One region of the Thermovenabulum gondwanense genome, then DNA from elsewhere that is predicted to be linked to it. Evidence: riboswitches for the same ligand, from Rfam matches in the RefSeq annotation. Region 1 holds a riboswitch; each other region holds the start of a gene.

Region 1 (5,105 bases):
CTCCCTCATTTTCTAAACCGCCTTTCTATTTAAATAATCCAGTAATAACCATAGTTTTTTTTTAGAAAATCTTTTTTCCATTTTTAATATACTTTAATTTCACTATTAATTAAAGAAAAAAGTTAAAAAATAAGCCCGAATTAAAAGGAAAGCTGCTGGCAAATACCAACAGCACAAAGTTTTACTTATACTTTATTCAAATCTTTTTAAAATCTGTTCCAATGTGGGTTCTCCTATCTCCTGCAATCTATACTTTACCCTCACGGCAGGTTTATTTATTTTTATTATTCTTGTAAGGTCTATAGGAGTTCCGATAATAACGGTATCACAATCGCAATTATTTATCGTTTCTTGCAGTTCCCTCATTTGCTCCTCACCGTAGCCCATAGCGGGAAGAATTAAGGAAAGGTGCTTGTATTTTTCGTAGGTGTCTTTTATGCTTCCTACGGAGTATTTTCTGGGGTCTACTATCTCGGAAGCGCCGTATTTTTTGGCGGCAACATATCCCGCCCCGTAAGTCATTTCCCCGTGGGTCAGGGTGGGACCATCTTCAATTACCAGCACCCTTTTACCTTTAATCTTTTCCGGATCTTCCACAAAAATGGGCGAAGCAGCCTCCACCACCATTGCCTTGGGATTTACCGCTTCTATGCTCTTTCTTACCGCGTCTATTCCCTCCGGCGAAGCGGTATCTATTTTATTTATTACCAGAACATCGGCCATCCTCAAGTTGGTTTCGCCGGGATGGTATTTCATTTCATGTCCCGGCCGGTGAGGATCCACCAATACGATGTGAAGATCCGACCTGTAAAAGGGAAAATCGTTGTTGCCGCCATCCCAGACAATAATATCCGCTTCCTTTTCCGCCTCTCTTAAAATCACTTCGTAATCCACTCCAGCGTAAACCACTATGCCCATATCGATGTGGGGCTCGTATTCCTCTCTTTCTTCAATGGTACATTTATGGAAATCCAGGTCCTCATAGGAGGCAAATCTCTGGCAAATCTGTTTGGATAAATCCCCGTAGGGCATGGGATGTCTTATAGCCACAACTTTTTTACCCATATCCTTTAAAACTTTGCAAACCTTCCTGGTTGTTTGACTCTTCCCCACCCCCGTTCTTACAGCACAAACGGAAACTACCGGTTTTACAGACTCAAGCATGGTGCTTTTAGGCCCAAGAAGCTTGAAATCCGCTCCTGCGCTTAAAGCCCTTGAGGCCTTATGCATAACTTCCTCATGGGATACATCGCTGTAGGCAAAAATCACTTCATGGATATTAAAATTTTTAATAAGTCTTTCTAACTGTTCTTCAGGATATATGGGAATTCCATCCCTGTATAAATCTCCCGCCAGATCAGAAGGATACTTCCTCCCTTCAATATTCGGTATTTGAGTTGCGGTAAATGCCACCACTTCATATTGTTCATTGTTCCTGAAATAGGTGTTGAAAACGTGAAAGTCCCTTCCCGCTGCTCCCATTATTAAAACCCGTTTTTTCAATAAAACCCCTCCCTCTTGAATTATTTTAACGCAGGAATATTGTTAGCAATTTCCATGCCAGTATTAATTTGCATTACAAACCCGTATTTTATGATTTAATTTTTTAAAAAAATATTAAATCTCCTGCAAAATTTTTTATATTGCGCAAAATATTTTTGCAGTAGTCGGAATAGGAAAACATTTGATTACTTTTTTTAAAAAAATTTTTATAATTTGTTTTTATTTTCATCACAAAATCATCATAAATTAGGTCTATACTAATAATGACAAACAAAAAAGGAGGGATTCACTTGAAGAAAAAACTGCTTGTAATGGGGATTCTGTTGGTTTTCATCCTGAGCGCTGCTTCCTTAGCATATGCATTCCCCGGATATGGTTTGGGAAAAGGCCAGGCTTTTAAGGACCTGAATCTCACCGATGAACAGATTAAAAAAATAACGGATATTAGAACTCAATACTTTGACAAAATGCTTACCCTTAGAAACGATTTAGCTAAATTGAATTTTGAGCTCAGAAATCTTTACCTGCAAAATAACCCGGATCAGAAATTAATTGACGATAAAATATCAAAAATTAAAGAGCTCAAGGATAAAATGCTTTCTTTAAAACAGGAAGAATTTGAAAAAATAAAAGGAGTTTTAACTACAGAACAGCTTTCAAAGCTTCAAAACCAGCAAGGCCTACCCGGGGGAATTAGAGGAAAGGCAGGAAGAGGTTTTGGAGTTAAAGGTTTCGGCCGCGGTTTTTGTCCCTTGTATTAACCTTTAATTTATATGCCCTTCGGGGCTTTTTTTATTTTCTCTTTTAATTGACTTTTGAGTTTTATTTTAATATAATTTTTATGAAAAAATATTTTTTAAAAATTAAAATAGCATAGCTTTAAGGTGCCCCTTTGTGGGGAGAATAGGGAAGTCCGGTGAGATTCCGGCGCGGACCCGCCACTGTAAGGGGGATGTTCCTTACAAGAGCCACTGGAAAAACCGGGAAGGCGTAAGGAAAAATGAACCCGAGCCAGGAGACCTGCCTTAAAGCAATACCGGTGGATGATGGCAAAGTCCACGGTCTAATAAATTAGACTGTGGACTTTTTATTTTTGAGATAAAATTTTATTAAAACTTATAACGGAGGTGCTTTCTATGTCAGGTAATGTCAAAAAAGTAATTTACATGGCCTTATTTATTTCATTAAGCTACTTGGGGGCAAATATAAAAATGTTAAGCCCAACGGGCACCGTAGCCTTAGATTCCATGCCCGGGTTTTTAGCAGCTCTGGTTATCGGCCCCGTTAGCGGAGCCTTCTGTGCGTTTTTGGGGCATATATTTACAAGCCTTCTTTCTGGTTTCCCCCTTACCTTTCCGTTACACCTTTTGATAGGAGTAGAAATGGGTATTTTTGCCTGTATATTTGGAAAGGTATATAAGAAAAACAGTTTAATCGGAGATGCAGCGGGCATATTGTTAAACGGAATTATCGCGCCTGCCAGTTTTATCCCCCTTAAAGGATTCGGGATTCCTTTCTTTTTAGCCATGGTATTCCCACTGCTTTTTGCATCATTTATAAATATCATTCTTGCCGATTTAGTGTTCAGAGGATTAAAAAAGCTGTCGGGTGATAAAAGTGTCTTCTGATCTTTTTAGCCTGATAAACACCTATAGAGACGTTACTTTAATAAAACTGCAGGACCGCACACTTCTTGTCATAGCCTGCGATTCCGCGGGGGGAATTGGGGAAAAAGAGATGGATGCTGTAAAGGTATCCCCTTACATACTTGGAAGATTTACTTCCAGGGTTTCTTTAATGGAGATTATCTCAATTAATGCTCGCCCCATCTCATTAAGCATCACCATTTGCGCGGAGCCCCATCCCACAGGGGACCTTATTCTCAATGGTATTATGGACGAACTAAGGGAAATTGGATTACAGGGTATTTCCTTTACCATCAGCACGGAAAAAAATATTAAAACCGTACAAACCGGTTTGGGTGTTACATGCATAGGTCTTTGCAAAGATGATAACCTTCTTCTGGGAAAGGTTCAAAAGGGCGATAAAATATACATTGCCGGTATACCAAAGGTGGGCAAAGAGGTCAATTTAAATGACCCGGCAATTTTTGATTTAAAAGCACTGTTAAAACTTAAAGAATCAAAAAATGTAAAAGAAATAATCCCGGTTGGTTCAAAGGGGGTTCTGGGAGAGTTAGAAAATTTCTCTATTTGTAATTCCCTTAAATATAAGTTTTTTAATCCATTGCCAATTGATATAAAAAAGTCTGCCGGGCCTTCCACCTGTGCTATAATTTTTTCTAAGGACACGCTAAAATCCGAGTTGGAAGTGCCCCTTTACCTCATAGGTGAAATAGAGTAATCCTTAACTTAACTTTTACCCTTCTCCACCATTTCAATAGCCTTTTTTAAATTATTTTGAGCTATGGTAAACTTTATTTTTACCAGGTTCGGATCTTTTGCCTTGAGGGCTTCAATGAGGTCTTTTACGGCAAATTCGGTTTTCTTGTTCAATACCGGGTCCTCCACAATGGCCTTTGCATACTCCCAGGATTTTACCGCTTCCAGCAGGTCCTTTTGAGATTCCTCATAATTGCCCTTAAGACCTTTATAGGTGGCAGACCTTATATAAAACAACGTTTTTTTGGCCGGTCCCGCCGCCTTTTCTTTCGGATCTTTGTAATATCCCAGTAAAGTTCCGAATAAATCATTAGAGGTAGAAATGGCTCCGTATAAATCTTTCCTGGTAAACATCATCGTTAACTGATTTAATTTTTCATTGAATGCATTTAGTTCATCTTCTCCATAGCCCTGAAGGGCTGCTTCACCCCGGAAATTGTCCCATAAACCGTGAATTCCTTCTACCTTACTTTCACTTTTTATCCATTCAGGTTCCTGTTTCTGTTCCTGCCCGCCGGAAGAACCTTCTTTCGACTTTCCCTGGTCCGATTTTTCTCCTCCTTTTTGTTGTTCTTTACTTTGCTCCTGCTTGGCCTGCCCTGTCTTTTCCACCTTATTTTTTTCTTCGGGAATTACCTCTTTAAAATATTCCTTTTCCAATTCTTCAATAAGGGAATTTATATCTTCCTCCATCTTTCTCAACAGGTTTTCCGTTTTTTTACTTTTTTCAGATTCAGGGTTTGTACTCGACTCGCTCTTCCCCTTAGAACAGCCGCTCGTTATCATCAAAAGTGCCATTAATAAAATTAAAAGGTAAAAAAATACCCTTAAGGTTTTCGAGGTATTTTTTTGCATACGGGACACCTCTCATTTTAACCTTAAGAGTATTTTCCCTCAAAAGTTATAATTTTATTTATGTTACTGCAAAGGTAAGCTCGCCTTCAGCAGCTATTTCATCCGCCACATAGGCTACCGCTTTCCCCTTGCCGATATTTCCTTTGATTTTAATTATGCTTACTTCCAGTATTAAAGTATCTCCCGGCAAAACCCTTCTTTTAAACCTCATTTTGTCAATCCCGGCAAAAAGTATCAATTTGCCCCTGTATTTTTCCGAACACAGCAAGGTAAAAGCACCTACCTGAGCCAAAGCCTCTACGATCAATACTCCGGGCATTATGGGATTTCCGGGAAAATGCCCCT
Region 2 (5,105 bases), on a different contig from region 1:
CGTTGAAAATGGCGGCCGCCACGTTGCTGCCACCCTTACTTCCCCGGGTGGATATGGACGCCACATTCATGGTCCTCAAATACTCCTTTGACTCGCGGGCTCCAACGAAACCCACCGGCACCCCTATCACCAGCGAGGGAAGCACCCTTTCCCTTTCGATTAGGGAACAAAGGTAAAAAAGAGCGGTGGGGGCGTTGCCTATGACGAAAACATCCGCTCCCTCCATGAGAGCCCTTTCTACGGATGCCATGGATCGGGTAATCCTTTTTTTCTCGGCGATAACCCTGGTTTCTTCCTCATCTATGAAGCAAAAGATTTTCCCACCCATTTCATCCAAAAACCTTTTGTTTATTCCCGAATAAGCCATTCGGGTATCCGCAAATACCCTGCAGCCTTTATCAAATGCCCCGCGCGCCGCCTCCACGGGGTTATTTTTGAAAACCAGCAGGTTTTCGTAATCGAAATCCCCTGTGGCGTGTATGGCCCTGAGGATTATTTGAAGTTCTCCATCCCCGTGACTTTTTAAAAGCCCCGATTTTATAATTTCAAAGCTCTTTTTTTCTATCAATTCGGGGTCCTTAATGAACATCGCCCTTTTCTTCCCTTCCTTCGTTTAACCTGTCCTTTAAGATTTCTATTAATAGTGGGTGGTAACCTATGGGTGAAACCATATTTACCTTCACGGCCCCTTTATCCCTTACAAAGGAATTTATTATTTTTGGTACGTCTTTTTTCATATGAATTCCCGAAAAGAGGAAATAGGGAAGCACCGTAACTTTCTTATACCCCTGCTGGTATAATAGTTCCAGGGCTTTTTCCACGCCGGGTTCGTTGAACTCCATAAAAGCAGGAACCACCCTTTTCCCCAAGGCTTTTTCCAGCTCTCTCGCCACCCTTTCCACCGTCATTACCGTAGAGTCTTCCCTGCTTCCGTGACTTATCAGCAAAATCGCTTCCATTTCAACCCCTCCCCATTTTATTCAATATACTTTCGAGGATTTTAAAGCTGCCGAGGAAGCTCACGTGGGGATACATGCCGAAGGTGTTTTTGTACTGATAACCGCACGGGTTTTCCCCTTCATCCCTTACCCTTTTTATCAGGAGGCAGCTTTTTTTGTTGATGTTCGAAACGGACTTGTGAAATTCATGGACGTTAAATTGAAAGCCTTTCGGTCCTATGAGGCAGTCTTCCAAAACCCTTGCCTTACCGTATCCGAAGTTCTGCAGCCTATCTGTCATACGGCTTTCTCCGTCGAATACCCCTGTCATCTCAAACCCGTCAATTTTTCGGGTGAGGTACATAAGCCCTCCGCACTCGGCGAATATATACCCGCCCCCTTCGGCAAATTCCCTTATGGAACGAAGCATGGAGCGGTTTTCCGAAAGCTCCTCCTTAAAGACCTCGGGATATCCCCCGCCTATATAAAGGAAATCGCAATCGGGAAGGCGTTTATCCTTCATCGGGGAAAAAAAAGTAACGTCGAAAAGGTTCGATAAAATATTAATATTTTCCCTGTAATAAAAGGAAAAGGCTTTATCAAATGCCACAGCGGCTTTGCGGTTGGTTTTCAAGGGTAAGCTAAATCCTTCTCCGGGTAGGTCCATTTCTTCAAAAAGCCCAAGCAGCTCTTTTACATCCACGCTTTCTTTTATGCGATAGGCCATCCTATCCAGGATTTCGTTAAATCCCTCTATCTCCGTATTCTGAATGAGCCCGAGATGCCGGGAATTTACCGCAAGCCCTTTATCCTCCTCGATGTAGCCCAGCACCTTTACACCCGCGTATTTCTCGATGGCCTCTTTTAACAGCTTATAGGCGGTAAGGGAAACCCTGTTTAGCACCACCCCTTTTATTACCCCTCTACTGAAGTCCACCATCCCCTTGATCTTCACCGCCGCCGAAAACATTTCCCCCTTCGGGGTGTATACGAGCACCGAATTAAGACCGAATTCCCTCGCTATATGAAAGGTGGAATTTATAAAGGTATTGGAAATACCGTCGAAAAAGCCCATAACCCCTTCAATTACACAAAAGTCGTTATTTTTTTCTAACAGTTTTTTATAATCCTTCCCCTGAAGAAAAGGATCAAGATTCTGCGCGGTTACCCCCGCGGCCCTCCCCAGAAACCCTGTATCGATGTAATCCGGTCCCACCTTGCACGGGAATACCGAAAAATTCATATCTTTTAATACTTTTAATAGCCCCATTGTAAACAAAGTTTTTCCGTTTCCGCTGGAAGGAGCTGAGATTACGATTCCCTTCATAACGCACCTCATCAAAAAAAATTACCCTCCACCTTCGGCGGAGAGTATTAAAAAAACCTACCCAAAGGGTAGGCTTTTTGCAGTTTAAAGTTCGTCTTTTTGCCTTTCCCTTCCCACCGAAGGACCGGCATCTACCCAGAGGCAGGTCTCCTGGCTCACGGGTCATCCTCCTCCACCCTTCCCGGTTTCCCAGTGGGACTGGATTCGTCTCCGTATACAGTAGCGGGGGCTGCAGCGGATTTTCACCGCTTTCCCTTTTAAGCTCAAAGCACCCCTGAGTTCACCGTATTCAGTTTGAATTTACTTTATTTTTATTATAATACAAATCATTAATTTTTCAATAGCGAATGTAATAGAAAAACCTTAAATTTTCAAGAATATCCCGGCAATTTTAAAATAAGAAATAAGCGCCATGGCATCTACAATTGTAGTAATCAGGGGACTTGCCATTATTGCAGGATCGATTTTAACCATTTTAGCAAGAAGTGGGAGCAGTCCGCCTACCACTTTTGCCAGTACAACCACGACAATCAAAGTAGTACTTACCACAAAAGCTATTGCATAATTTACTTTTTCGATAGCGATTAGCCTTAAAAAATTTAAACCTGCAAGAGATATACCCACAATAATACTTACGACAAGTTCCTTCCACATAACTTTTAAAGCATCTCGTGATTTTATTTCGCCCAGAGCCAGACCTCTAATAACCATTGTGGATGATTGAGAGCCAGCATTCCCTCCGGTATCCATAAGCATTGGAATAAATGCGGCAAGTATTACCATAGTTTGCAAAAGTTCTTCATACCGTTGTATAATACGCCCGGTAAAGGTAGCAGAAACCATAAGAGCAAACAACCATAGTAATCGATTTTTGGCCATGGTAAAAGGGCTCTGATTAAAATAAGATTCCTCGCTTGGTCTTATTCCTCCCATCCTCTGAATATCTTCTGTATTTTCTTGTTCTAAAACATCCACAACGTCATCAATTGTGATTATCCCCACCAGTCGGTTTTCCCGATCCACTACAGGCATGCTCAATAAGTCGTATTTCTTAAAAAGTGAAGCCACGTATTCCCGATCATCATCCGTTTTAACCGCAATTATATGTTTGTCCATAAGATCATCTATTTTTTGGTTCGGTTCAGCTACTACAAGGTCTTTTAAAGAGACAGTTCCTAAAAGGTGCCTTTGATTATCTATAACGTAGCATGTATAAATGGTCTCTTTCTTTGGTGCCGTATAGCGTATATGAGAAAGGGCTTCTTCCACCGTCATATCGGCTTTTAAATCTACGAATTCAATCGTCATAATACTTCCAGCTGAATGCTCTGGATACTGCAGAAACTGATTAATCAACCTCCGTTCGCTTTCCGGTGTTCCCTTAAGTATTTTCTTAACCACATTAGCCGGCATTTCTTCCAAAAAATCTATTTTATCATCAAAAAATAAATCTTCAATGAGGCTTTTTAATTCATCTTCTTCAATCATTTTGGAAAAAGCGGCTCTTATTTTGTCAGATAAATACGAAAATACATCCGCTGCTTTATCCTTTGGTAGTAGTCTAAAAGCTATTAAACTTTCTTTTGCTTCCATTTGGTTTAATATTTCAGCCACATCCTGGCTGGGTAGCACGGACATTTCTTCTTTTAATGCCATAAAGTCCTTTTTTCTAAACATCTCCCTAAAATTATCCTTGTTTCTTTCGATGTCCAAAAATAACACCCCCTAAAATTTAGGGGGGACAACATCGGCAGGGAGTGGTTCCGGCGAGTTTCCCCCCTTTTTATTTTGTGTATTTACTAAGAAAACAAAACAATACGATTGAGGTAAGGGATCCACCAGACCACCCCCTTTTTGACTATACATTCTAATTTTAATTATATCTTTTCCGTAAAAAATTTTAAACTTCTTAAAGTCAAAAAATCCATATTTTTAAAACCTGCCCAGCAGACAATAAAAAATTTCATAAACTTGATAAATACCTTATAACACATAAAACCCTAAATGGTATAATACTGATAAAAAGCCAAATTTTTATCATTTTTTGAGGGGGCACACAAATGGGAATATCTGAGAATAGAACTTTAGATTCTGAAAGGATAAAAATACTTGTCGTGGATGACAGCCGTCTTTTAAGGGTAATGATGTCGGATCTTCTTACAGCAAATGGGTATGAGGTCCGGACCGCGTCCAATTCTTTTGAAGCCATCGATATGGCTTTTTATACCTTTTCACCCGACCTGATTTTGATGGATATAGAACTTGGAGACGAAATGGACGGAATTGAAGTAGCAAAAAAGATCCTTCAAAAAAAGGATATTCCCATAATATTTTTGACCGCCAAAACTTCCCCGGAAGTAATAAATAGAATAAAGGAAACAACGGCATATGGTTACTTAGAAAAAAAGGTAAGCAATGAGGCAATTATTTCCGCTATTGAAATGGCATTGAAGCTATACAGTGTCAATAACCTTGCCAGTATGTTTAAACATATTTTTGAAAATTCTCCCAATGAGCTTTTAATCACGGATTTACAGAACAATAAATTTATAACCGCAAATAAAAATGCCCGGGAAAACTTAGGGTATTCCGAAGAAGAAATAAAAAATCTTTCTCCTCGCGATATAGCGCCGGAAATCCTTGAAAGTCCTATCAGAGAATTAATCCAGAAATTATGCGATAAAAAGGAAACCTCGGTAGCTTTTAAAACCTATCATCTTCGAAAGGATAAAACTACTTATCCTGTGCAGGTAGAACTGAACGTGCTGGATTACCTCGGAAAGAAATTATGCGTTGCTAATGTACAAGATCTTACCTATCAAAAAGTCTTCGAAAAAAAG
Region 3 (5,105 bases), on a different contig from region 1:
ATTCTTTTCTCCATTTCTTCATCCTTTGCTTCAGCGGTAGCAATATAAATTACCCTGCCGTCAGTTTCTCTTGCCAATTTTTCCGCAAAAGAGCTTTTCCCGCTTCTTGCCCCTCCGGTGATAAAAATTATCATCTTTTAATCCTCCCGAAACTTATGAAAAATCTATTTTCCTATTTTTTATCAATAGATATAGAAAGAAAGGCCCACCCACTAAAGCTGTGATTATACCTACGGGCATTTCAGATGGGGCTATAATCACTCTTGCAAGGGTATCCATCACCATAAGGTAAAGTCCACCAAATAAAGCAGAAAAAACGTATAGATTTCTATGGTCTGGGCCTATTATTAGTCTTGAAATATGGGGTATAATGAGACCCACAAACCCAATTATACCACAAAAAGCAACTGCAGAAGCGGTAAGTAGAGAAGCTGAAATCAAACATAGTTTTTTTAATAATTCCACGTCCACCCCGGTGAAAAAAGCAGTTTCTTCGCCCAGTTGCAAGACGTTCAGTCCTCTTAAAATAAATAAACCCGCTAAAAATCCTGTTATTCCATAAGGAAGGTTAATAATCACTTCCTTCCATCCCTGATAAGAAAAGCTGCCCAGATGCCAGAAATAAATGTTTTTTAATTTTTCTCCTGAAGCGTACATGAGAAACGACACAATAGCTGAAAGAAAACTGCTAACAGCTATTCCCGAAAGCAAAATTGAAAATGAAAGGGTTTTCCCACCAATTCGTGCTATAGACCATACGAGAAATACTGCAAAAAGAGCGCCAAGAAAAGAAAAAAAAGGGGTCGCGTTCATTCCAATAAAATTCATACCTTGAAAATACAATATAGCTACCGAAGCTCCTAAGGATGCTCCCGACGACGCCCCAATAACGTAAGGATCGGTTAAAGGATTCCTGAACATTCCCTGATAAATTACTCCTGCACAGGAAAGTTCAGCCCCCACAATAAAAGAAAGTATTATCCTGGGAAGCCTGAAATTAAGAATTATAACTTTTTCCGCAAAAGTTAAGTCATATTCTCTTTTAGTAAATAAGGATAACAGGATCAGGGGTATCTTTTTTGCCGGTATATAAAAGGCACCTATACTTATGGATATTACGCTTCCCAGGAAAATTAATAATATTAATAGAAAATAGATATACCTTTTCGTAATTTTACGGAACATCTTCCCCTCCGGTAATTATTTAAAAATCTCTGGATGTATAATTTTTGAAAATTGTTCCAACCCATCCACCAGTCTCGGTGTGGGTCTTTGAATAATATTTTCATCCACGTAAAATACCTTGTCATTTTTTACTGCATTGATATTGCTCCAACCGGGTCTTTTAAGAATGTCTTCTTTTGTCTGTTCATTTACACCGTTAGTACCGTGATGAGAAAATATTATAATATCAGGATTTTTAGCTATTATTACTTCCTGTCCATAAACGGGATAAGGCTTATCCGAATCGCCTGCAATATTTTTCCCACCCGCTTTGGTTATAAGGTCATCTACAAAAGTCCCCGGCCCGACAGTGGTAATGGGTGAAGGCCATAATTCATAAAATACAGTAGGTTTTTTATCCTCAGGTATAGATGAAACTTTCTCTTTTACGGCATCTATTCTCTTTTTCAGAGAATTTACAAGTTCAGTGGCATCCTTTTCTCTTCCGGTGGCCTTCCCTACGAGAATCAAACTATCAAGCATTTCTTCAATATTTTTTGGTTCCAGCACTATAACCGGTATTTTCAATTCTTCCAATCTTTTTACTGGCTTTTCATGCATGGTTGTGGCAAGTACAAGATCCGGATTTAGCGATATTATTTTTTCTATATTAGGATTTGAAAAATCTCCTATTTTTTCTTTGCTTTTAGCTTCTCCGGGATAATCACAATAGTTTGTAACACCTACAACCCTATCGCCTAAACCCAGGGCAAATAATATTTCCGTATTGCTGGGGGATAAAGAAATTATTCTTAAGGGTTCCTTTTCAATCTTAACCTCCCTGCCAAGGCTGTCTTTTAACGTTACAGGGAAAAGTCCATTATTAGAATTTGAATTTTGCGAATCATTATTTTTGCTGTTTTTGCTGCAGCCAGACAAACCAACTACAATAATGGCAGCTATTAACAAAATTGTTAAGAGATTTTTGACAATAATTTTGTTTTTCACGGTTCTTCCTCCTCTTATTGCATGTTTTTAATTTATTTTTTATTCAAGCCTGAGAAATTACTTTTTATGTAACTAAAAAACCCAACCTTTCGGGAAGGAAAAGTTGGGTTTTTCTCCATTAATACCTGTACTCCCCCTTTCTTCCGAAGGTTCAGTACAAAACTTCAGGCAGGTCTCCTGGCTCCCGGTTCATCTTTCCTGCGCCTTCCCAGGGGTATAACTCCCCAGTGGCAAACTGCAGTACATCACCGGTTACAGTGGCGGGACCGCTCAGGACTTTCACCTGATTCCCTATTAAGCAATCCGCACCTGAAGCTTTACTTTATTCATTTTATTCTAAGAACTATTATAAGTTAATTCCCTTTTTATTACAAGTTTCTTTTATTAGTAACCTGATATCCTCCGCACTTTCCATTAAAAGTACTTTTTCCGCCAGTTCTTTTGCTTCATCGTATTCGAAGGACCTTATTATCTTTTTTGCAAAAGGTATTGCAGTAGCGCTCATAGAAAATTCGTCAAGCCCTAAACCTAAAAGAAGCGGTACTGCCAGGGGTTCTCCTGCCATTTCCCCGCACATTCCCGTCCATTTTCCTTCTCTGTGCGAGGCATCAATTACATTCTTTATAAGCCTTATTATTGCAGGATGAAAGGGTTCATAAAGATAGGCGATTTTTTCGTTCATTCGATCTACTGCCAATGTATACTGAATAAGGTCATTGGTCCCAATACTGAAAAAGTCCACTTCCTTGGCAAGAATATCCGCACACACTGCGGCAGAAGGAATTTCTACCATTATGCCTACTTCTATATTTTCATCAAAGGCTACTCCTTCTTTTTTCAGTTCTTCCATGGCTTCTTCTAATACCCGGTTAGCTTTTCTTATCTCGTCTATCCCGGAAATCATTGGGTACATAATCCTTATCTTGCCATGAGCACTGGCTCGCAAAATCGCCCTTAATTGCACTTTAAATAAATCTTTTCTATCCAAACACAGTCTGATAGCTCTGAACCCTAAAAAAGGGTTTAATTCTTCGGGCATTTCAAGGTAGGGTAGTTTTTTGTCTCCTCCTATATCGAGGGTCCTTATTATTACCGGCTTACCCTGCATTGCCTCAACTACTTCTTTATAAGCTTTATATTGTTCTTCTTCCGAGGGCATGTCCTCCCTATCCATATATAAAAACTCTGTTCTATACAGTCCAATACCCTCCGCTCCATTTTCCAAGGCACCCTTAACATCTTTGGGAGTACCTATATTCGCCGATAACTCTACCCTTCTTTTTTTATCTACAGTTTCAGCACTTAAAAAAAGAAGTTCCTTCATTTCTTCTTTAATTTTTAAATACTCATCTTTTTTGTCCATGTAGTTTTTCAATGTGTCGCTATCGGGATTAACTATTAAGATTCCGTTTATACCATCCACAATAACCAGTTCTCCGTCCTTTACTTTTTCACTGACTTCCTGCAACCCAACTACAGCAGGAATTTCCAGCGATCTTGCCATAATGGCGGTATGAGAAGTTCTGCCACCCATATCGGTAGCAAAGGCTAACACTTTATTTTTGTCCAGCTGAGCGGTATCGGAAGGGGTTAAGTCCTTTGCCAGAACAATCACCGTATCATTTAACTCCGATAAGCTTTTTATTGGGATGCCTAAAATATTTTTAATTATCCTTTCCCCTACATCCCTAATATCCGCTGCCCTCTCTCTCATGTATTCATCTTCCATAGAAGAAAAAATATCTATATATCCGTCAATTACCGTTTTAACTGCAAATTCAGCGCATAATTTTTCGTTTTTTATTTTTTCCTCAATCTCTGAAAATAGAACCGGGTCCTCTAAAACCATTAAATGAGCTTCAAAGATTCTGGCCTTATCTTCTCCTAATTTTTCCAGAGCATTTTCTTTTATCCGTTGCAGTTGTTCTTTGGATAAATTTATGGATTTATTTAGTTTTAGAAGTTCTGCCTCAACTTCATCCTCATTAACCCATCTTTGTTCAACTTTCACTTCAATGTTCTTATAAATAAAAGCTTTCCCAATAGCTATACCCGGTGAAGCTGCAATACCTTTATACATATTCTCCCCCCAACTATTCTTCTTTTTTTAAAATATCTTCCACCTCTTTTACAATTCGATAAGGTTTGGTAACAATTCTAATGGGCAGGGAAAGGATAAATTTTTTTAAATCCCCTTCCAGTTCTTTTGTCATTCTGTAAGGTTTCGTCAAAATCCTCTCAATAAAGTCAAGGGCATAGTTTTCAAGAAGTTTTTCCCTTCTTATCTCTATTTCGCTACCGCATTCCTCGCATTTTATCCTCTTCAAAATATTTCCTGCGTAATACACTGTATGCGGGGTTTCTTTATTGCAATGCAGGCAAAAAAGCTCAGCCTCCATTCTCGAGGTCTTACCATCCATACCCCGGACCTCCTGACGATTATTATAAATATAATATAACTTTTAATTTAAGAAGTTGCAATATTTTCCTAATTGATTTTATGTATCGGAATACCCAGTAAATCGAAAGCACTTTCCATAGTCACTTCACTTAGGGTTGGATGAGCATGCACGGTATTTACCAATTCTTCCGCGGTACATTCTAATTTTATAGCAAGTACAGCCTCCGAAATAAGTTCAGTTACGTTTGGGCCTATCATATGAACACCCAGTATCTCATTATATTTGGGTTCAGAAATAATTTTTACAAAACCGGAATTTTGTCCCAAAGTTAAAGCCCGTCCATTTGCAATGAAAGGAAATTTGCCCACTTTTATCTCTCCGTAAATTCTTTTAGCTTCATCTTCACTCATGCCCACACTTGCAATTTCCGGGTGGGAATATACACAAAAGGGAATGGCTTTATAATCCATTTTTTCGTTTTCTCCAAGAATGTTTTTTGCTGCAACAATCCCCTCATGGGAAGCCACATGA
Region 4 (5,105 bases), on a different contig from region 1:
ACTTTTAGGAATACCTGCTATTTAGCCCCCTAATAACTTTGGACAATTAGACCAAATATGATAAACTAAAATTCAAGGGGGTTAAATAGATGCCAGGTAAAAAATATGAACCAGAATTTAAACAAAAAATTATTAAAGAAGCTTTAGAAACCGGTAATTGCTCTATCGTTGGAAGAAAGCATAATATTTCTTCCAGTATAGTTGCAAGATGGGTCAGAGAATATAAACGAAATAATGAGCCTGCTGGGATAAATAAAAACCAATTAATAAATTACGAGCCTACAAATATTAAAAACCTCGAAAAAGAAAATGAAAGCCTTAAAAAATTATTAGGAGAAAAAGATTTAGAAATAGCTATTCTACGTGATCTTTTAAAAAAACCCGCCCACATGGATAAATGCCGGATATAAAGCAAATTTAGTTTTAAAAATATTAAGGATTAGCCGTTCAACATATTACTACAATAAATCCTATAAAAAAGAAATCAAAAACAATAAAGGTGGTAGACCTTACCCCGGTTACTCTTTTAATAAAGAAGGAAAACGTATATGCGATGAACAAATAAAAGAATGGCTATGTGAATTAATTGAAAGTGAAGGAGAATTTTACGGTTATATAAAACTAACAGTTTGTCTGAGGAAAAAATACAACCTTTATATAAACAAGAAGAAAGTATACCGTCTTTGTAAAGAATTAGATATATTACGTCCTCAAAGGCAAAAGAAAATAAAACATCCAAGGAAAATAGCGCGAAATCGTGTAATTACTGCTCCCAACCAATTATGGGAGATAGATGTTAAATATGGTTATATTGCCGGTGAAGATAGATTCTTTTTTATTGCACCGATAATAGATGTATATGACAGTTCTATAGTTGATTGCCATATTGGCCTTTCCTGCAGTGCTTTAGATATTGCTATTACATTAAAAAGTGCATTATTTAAAAGGGCAATATACGATAATGAAGAAAAAACACTCATTTTACGTTCTGATAATGGACCTCAGTTTATTAGCAGCCTATTTGAAGAAACCTGCAACAACTTGAAAATAGAACATGAAAGAATACCTTTCAAAACACCCAATAAAAATGCTCATATAGAATCTTTTAATAATATTCTTGAGCATGAATGCTTAGCATGTAATGAATTTGAAACATACGTAGAAGGCTATAAGGCCGTGTCGGAATTTATTAAATTTTATAATGAAGTCAGAATACATTCCGGTATAAATTATCTTAGCCCAAATGAATTTTATCTAAAGACTCTATTGAATTTGATAGATCCTGTAGAAGTAAGAGTTTAATACAAATTTAAAGATTTTATATAAAAAATGAACTTTTTAAAGTCAAATTGTCCAAAATTAAGGGGTTAAGCCGTTTCCACCTTCATCATGATATTTCTCGTTATGAATATTTCACCGCCGATGCTGGCTTCGATAGCACTCAAACCTGATTCAGATTCAGAAGGTGTCCCTTTGTGTCCTAAAAATCCCGGTTTAAAGTTCAAATACGATGGATTTTGTAAGTCCAGAAATCGGATTAAATGGGTATGTCCTTTGACTAAACGAGGAAAAAGAGGTTACATCTGCACTTGCCCCGATCCCTGCACTAATTCCAAAAGTGCCGAATGGTATACACTTATTCCGAGGACAACTACCGTAGAAATACCCCTATTCCGAGAAATTCAAAGTTGTGGGAAAAAATTTATTCGCAACGTATTGCTGTGGAACAGTCAATTTCTAGATTAAAACTTCCATTAATGCTCGGTCGTCTTACTGTGATTGATTTTCGAAGTGCTTATTGTGAGCTTGTTTTAGCTGCAATTGCTCAGAATGTGGTGACTTTAGTCGCATTAAGAGCGAAAAAACATGACAAGGTAAGGTCACTTCGGTGGCTTGTTGCTTAAAGTTGCAATCAAGCTTAGGGGGTGTTTTTTGCCTTTTCAATCGAGCTTTTAAACTAGAACAAAATATATTCCATAATTTGTTAAATTTGAGTCCAGCCAGGTATAAGGACTTTTTTATTTTTTTACTGTGAGCATAGTTTTGCAAGCACCTAGAGAAATTTTATCATTTTGTGCGTTTTAGTCCAATTCTCTTAAGGGGCCAGCAAGACCGTTCAAGCTACAAATGGGGAAGGTATTACAAAAAAAGGACAGCGGTGGAAAGAGTAAACAGCAGATTAGATGAATCTTTTGGATTTGAGAAACACTACATCAGAGGGAAAAAGAAAATGGAAATAAAATGCGGTATAGCCCTATGTATAATGCTTGCGATGGCCTTAGGAAGGATAAAAGAAAAACAAGCAGAAGAAATGCGTAGCCTGATAAAGCCGGTTCAAAGAAAAAAGGAGCCGGATGCCGCATAAAATAAGCAATTATGACTATAAAAAGCAATAAAAAGAATATCAAAGAAGCCACAAAAAAGTGGTTTAGTTTAGTATTGTCTTTTTTTGGTTAGAAAAATATGGAAATAAAAAACAGGTTGCATTTTGGCTTCAAAAAATTCTTTTTGTTATTTCAATAGAGGGAAAATATTGCAATAAATAAGTGATAAAAATTAAAAAAATGCTACAAAGCAAAAAGCTCTGCATAATTTACTATTGAATAATAAAAAATCTTGTGGTATTATATTTATTGCATCAGGATGTGCCGAAGTGGTGGAATTGGCAGACGCGCTGGACTCAAAATCCAGTGGGCCCAAAACCCGTGCGGGTTCGACTCCCGCCTTCGGCACCATTTTATTTAGATATAAACTTCTCCAAAGGGGGAAGTTTATTTTTTTACACAGGGGTTGTATAATGGAAAAGAAAAAAATTATTTCTTAATTTACAATATCATGCAAAAAGAGTTGAGATATATAATCATTTTTATGTAAGATATAATCAGGTATTCTTTATTATTATGATAAATAAGAAATTGATTATTTTGTAAAGTATTTTATAATATAATTAAGTGAATATTTTTAGCTTTCAGGTGCCCCAAAAAAGGGGAGAATAGGGAATCGGGTGAAAATCCCGGGCGGTCCCGCCACTGTAACGGGGATTTCCTTTACAAATTTGCCACTGGGAAACCGGGAAGGCGTAAGGGAAGGTGAACCGAAGCCAGGAGACCTGCCTGAAGAGCTTGAATCCTCGGGATGATGGTAAAGTCCCTGAGTTGTGTATTTACACGCAGCTTGGGGACTTTTTATTTTATAAAAATTTAAAGGAGGGACTTTTTATGGAGATTTTAAAAAAAGCCATGGAAGGTATTGGCGTGCTGGATGAGGTGTCAATGAAAAGGGCTCAGGAAAGGCTTGACAGCCTGACAAAACCCAGGGGCAGTCTGGGAGTCTTGGAAGAACTGGCGGTAAAGGTGGCGGGTATAAAAAAAGATGTATTTCCCCGGATAAATAACAAGGTTGTGGTAGTAATGGCCGGGGATCATGGTGTAGTGGAAGAAGGAGTAAGCGCTTTTCCCCAGGAAGTAACACCGCAGATGATTTTAAATTTCCTCTCCGGTGGTGCGGCAATAAATGTGCTTTCCCGTCACGAAGGGGCGAAAATAGTATGCGTGGATGTAGGGACAGCTGCGGATATTAACCATCCTGCTTTATTAGTAAAAAAAGTAAAAAAGGGCACCGACAATATGACAAAAGGGCCGGCCATGAGCAGGGAAGAAGCCATAAAGGCAATTGAGGTGGGTATTGAAACCGCCTGGGAAGTGATAGATAAGGGAGCCGAGCTTATTGCAACGGGCGATATGGGAATAGGAAATACAACGCCGAGCAGTGCTATTTTGGCGGTATATGCCGATGAACCGATCGAAAATTTGGTGGGAAGGGGAACCGGAGTAGATGATGAAAGGTTATTAAAGAAAATAAATGCGGTGAAAAAAGCTATAAAAGTAAACAAGCCCGACCCCGGTGATCCGGTTGACGTATTGTCAAAGGTGGGCGGTTTAGAGATTGGCGCTATTGCGGGTTGTATTATTGGGGCGGCTTCCAGAAGGGTTCCTGTTATTATAGATGGGTTTATTTCTACCGCAGGGGCGTTGATAGCATCAAAAATCGAGCCTAAAACGGTATACTTTATGATCCCATCTCACGTTTCGCAGGAACCCGGGCATAAAGTTATGCTGAAACTTTTAGGGCTTGAACCCATGCTCCATATGAATATGCGCCTCGGAGAAGGCACCGGGGCCGTACTGGCAATGAACCTGGTAGATGCCGCTTTAAAAATAATTAAAGAAATGGCAACCTTTGAGGAAGCGGGAGTATCAAAAGAGTTATAATTTACATATTGTTTATGTGATCCACATCCTTTTGACATGCAACGCAATTTTTCCCTTTTTCTTTTGCCCTGTACATCAGGTCATCCGCTCTTTTTATCAAACTATCGATTGTATCGCCCTCCAAAAAACCTGCAACCCCAAAGCTTGCGGTGACTTTTTCGGGGCAGGGGAGAGTGATTCTGGATATATTCTCCCTCAATGTTTCTGCTAAAATAGTGGCTTTTTCTACCGGCGTGCTGGGGAGAAAGATGATAAATTCCTCACCACCCCAGCGCGCTAAAGTATCAGCCTTCCTGATTCTTTCTTTTATAGTTTTTACTACATATTTTAAGGCTAAGTCACCCGTATTGTGGCCGCAACGGTCATTGATCTTTTTAAAATTATCAATATCGAGCAAAATAATAGAAAAATTTCCCCCATAACGTTTAACCCTTTCAATCTCTTCTTCCAGTTTCTTTAAAAGAAATCTCCGGTTAAAAGCTCCTGTCAAATCATCCGTATAGGATAATCTGCGAAGTCTAATTGCCTGTCTTCTAATTTTTTCCTCAAGAATTTTTCTATCGGTTATATCATCAAGAATAATCAGGGCCCCTGTAACTTTATTGCTCTCAATATGGGGTTTTATATGAACCCTTGCCCAGAAATCCTTCCCCCATATGGATTTATAAAATACTTCAAAAATTATAGTTTTATTATTTTCTAAGCATTCTTTTAGTTTTGTCGAGAATCCGTATCCCACAAGGTGGGGGAAAGTAAGCAAATTTATTTTTCTGGTTTCCTCTTCTGAAGGTGACCCCAAAATTTCCAATACTTTTTTATTGACGTAAATTATAT

The links. Region 1 has a riboswitch for cobalamin ahead of ATZ99_RS08010 (ECF transporter S component). Riboswitches for the same ligand answer to the same signal wherever they lie in the genome.
Region 2: another riboswitch for cobalamin. It lies ahead of ATZ99_RS04225 (cobyrinic acid a,c-diamide synthase CobB); the one in region 1 lies ahead of ATZ99_RS08010 (ECF transporter S component).
Region 3: another riboswitch for cobalamin. It lies ahead of ATZ99_RS08480 (ABC transporter substrate-binding protein); the one in region 1 lies ahead of ATZ99_RS08010 (ECF transporter S component).
Region 4: another riboswitch for cobalamin. It lies ahead of cobT (nicotinate-nucleotide--dimethylbenzimidazole phosphoribosyltransferase); the one in region 1 lies ahead of ATZ99_RS08010 (ECF transporter S component).

Annotation. Positions count from the first base shown of each region.
Region 1 is NZ_LOHZ01000035.1:18,458-23,562, forward strand. Features, by position in the region: gene ATZ99_RS07995 (M20/M25/M40 family metallo-hydrolase) at 1-9, opposite strand, end outside; gene ATZ99_RS08000 (GTP-binding protein) at 193-1,482, opposite strand; gene ATZ99_RS08005 (Spy/CpxP family protein refolding chaperone) at 1,794-2,264, shown strand; cobalamin riboswitch at 2,369-2,545, shown strand; gene ATZ99_RS08010 (ECF transporter S component) at 2,640-3,131, shown strand; gene ATZ99_RS08015 (hypothetical protein) at 3,121-3,867, shown strand; gene ATZ99_RS08020 (hypothetical protein) at 3,876-4,760, opposite strand; gene fabZ (3-hydroxyacyl-ACP dehydratase FabZ) at 4,819-5,105, opposite strand, start outside.
Region 2 is NZ_LOHZ01000023.1:145,025-150,129, forward strand. Features, by position in the region: gene ATZ99_RS04215 (precorrin-8X methylmutase) at 1-589, opposite strand, end outside; gene ATZ99_RS04220 (sirohydrochlorin chelatase) at 579-959, opposite strand; gene ATZ99_RS04225 (cobyrinic acid a,c-diamide synthase CobB) at 961-2,265, opposite strand; cobalamin riboswitch at 2,389-2,556, opposite strand; gene mgtE (magnesium transporter) at 2,629-3,942, opposite strand; gene ATZ99_RS04235 (PAS domain S-box protein) at 4,326-5,105, shown strand, end outside.
Region 3 is NZ_LOHZ01000036.1:29,095-34,199, forward strand. Features, by position in the region: gene cobU (bifunctional adenosylcobinamide kinase/adenosylcobinamide-phosphate guanylyltransferase) at 1-134, opposite strand, end outside; gene ATZ99_RS08475 (FecCD family ABC transporter permease) at 154-1,185, opposite strand; gene ATZ99_RS08480 (ABC transporter substrate-binding protein) at 1,201-2,172, opposite strand; cobalamin riboswitch at 2,323-2,500, opposite strand; gene ptsP (phosphoenolpyruvate--protein phosphotransferase) at 2,519-4,252, opposite strand; gene ATZ99_RS08490 (bh protein) at 4,266-4,592, opposite strand; gene lpdA (dihydrolipoyl dehydrogenase) at 4,661-5,105, opposite strand, start outside.
Region 4 is NZ_LOHZ01000023.1:150,602-155,706, reverse strand. Features, by position in the region: partial or broken gene ATZ99_RS12375 (IS3 family transposase) at 90-1,302, shown strand; gene ATZ99_RS11820 (hypothetical protein) at 1,368-1,505, opposite strand; gene ATZ99_RS12290 (transposase) at 1,626-1,904, shown strand; partial or broken gene ATZ99_RS04250 (hypothetical protein) at 2,111-2,365, shown strand; tRNA gene ATZ99_RS04245 (tRNA-Leu) at 2,648-2,735, shown strand; cobalamin riboswitch at 2,955-3,131, shown strand; gene cobT (nicotinate-nucleotide--dimethylbenzimidazole phosphoribosyltransferase) at 3,219-4,271, shown strand; gene ATZ99_RS04235 (PAS domain S-box protein) at 4,273-5,105, opposite strand, start outside.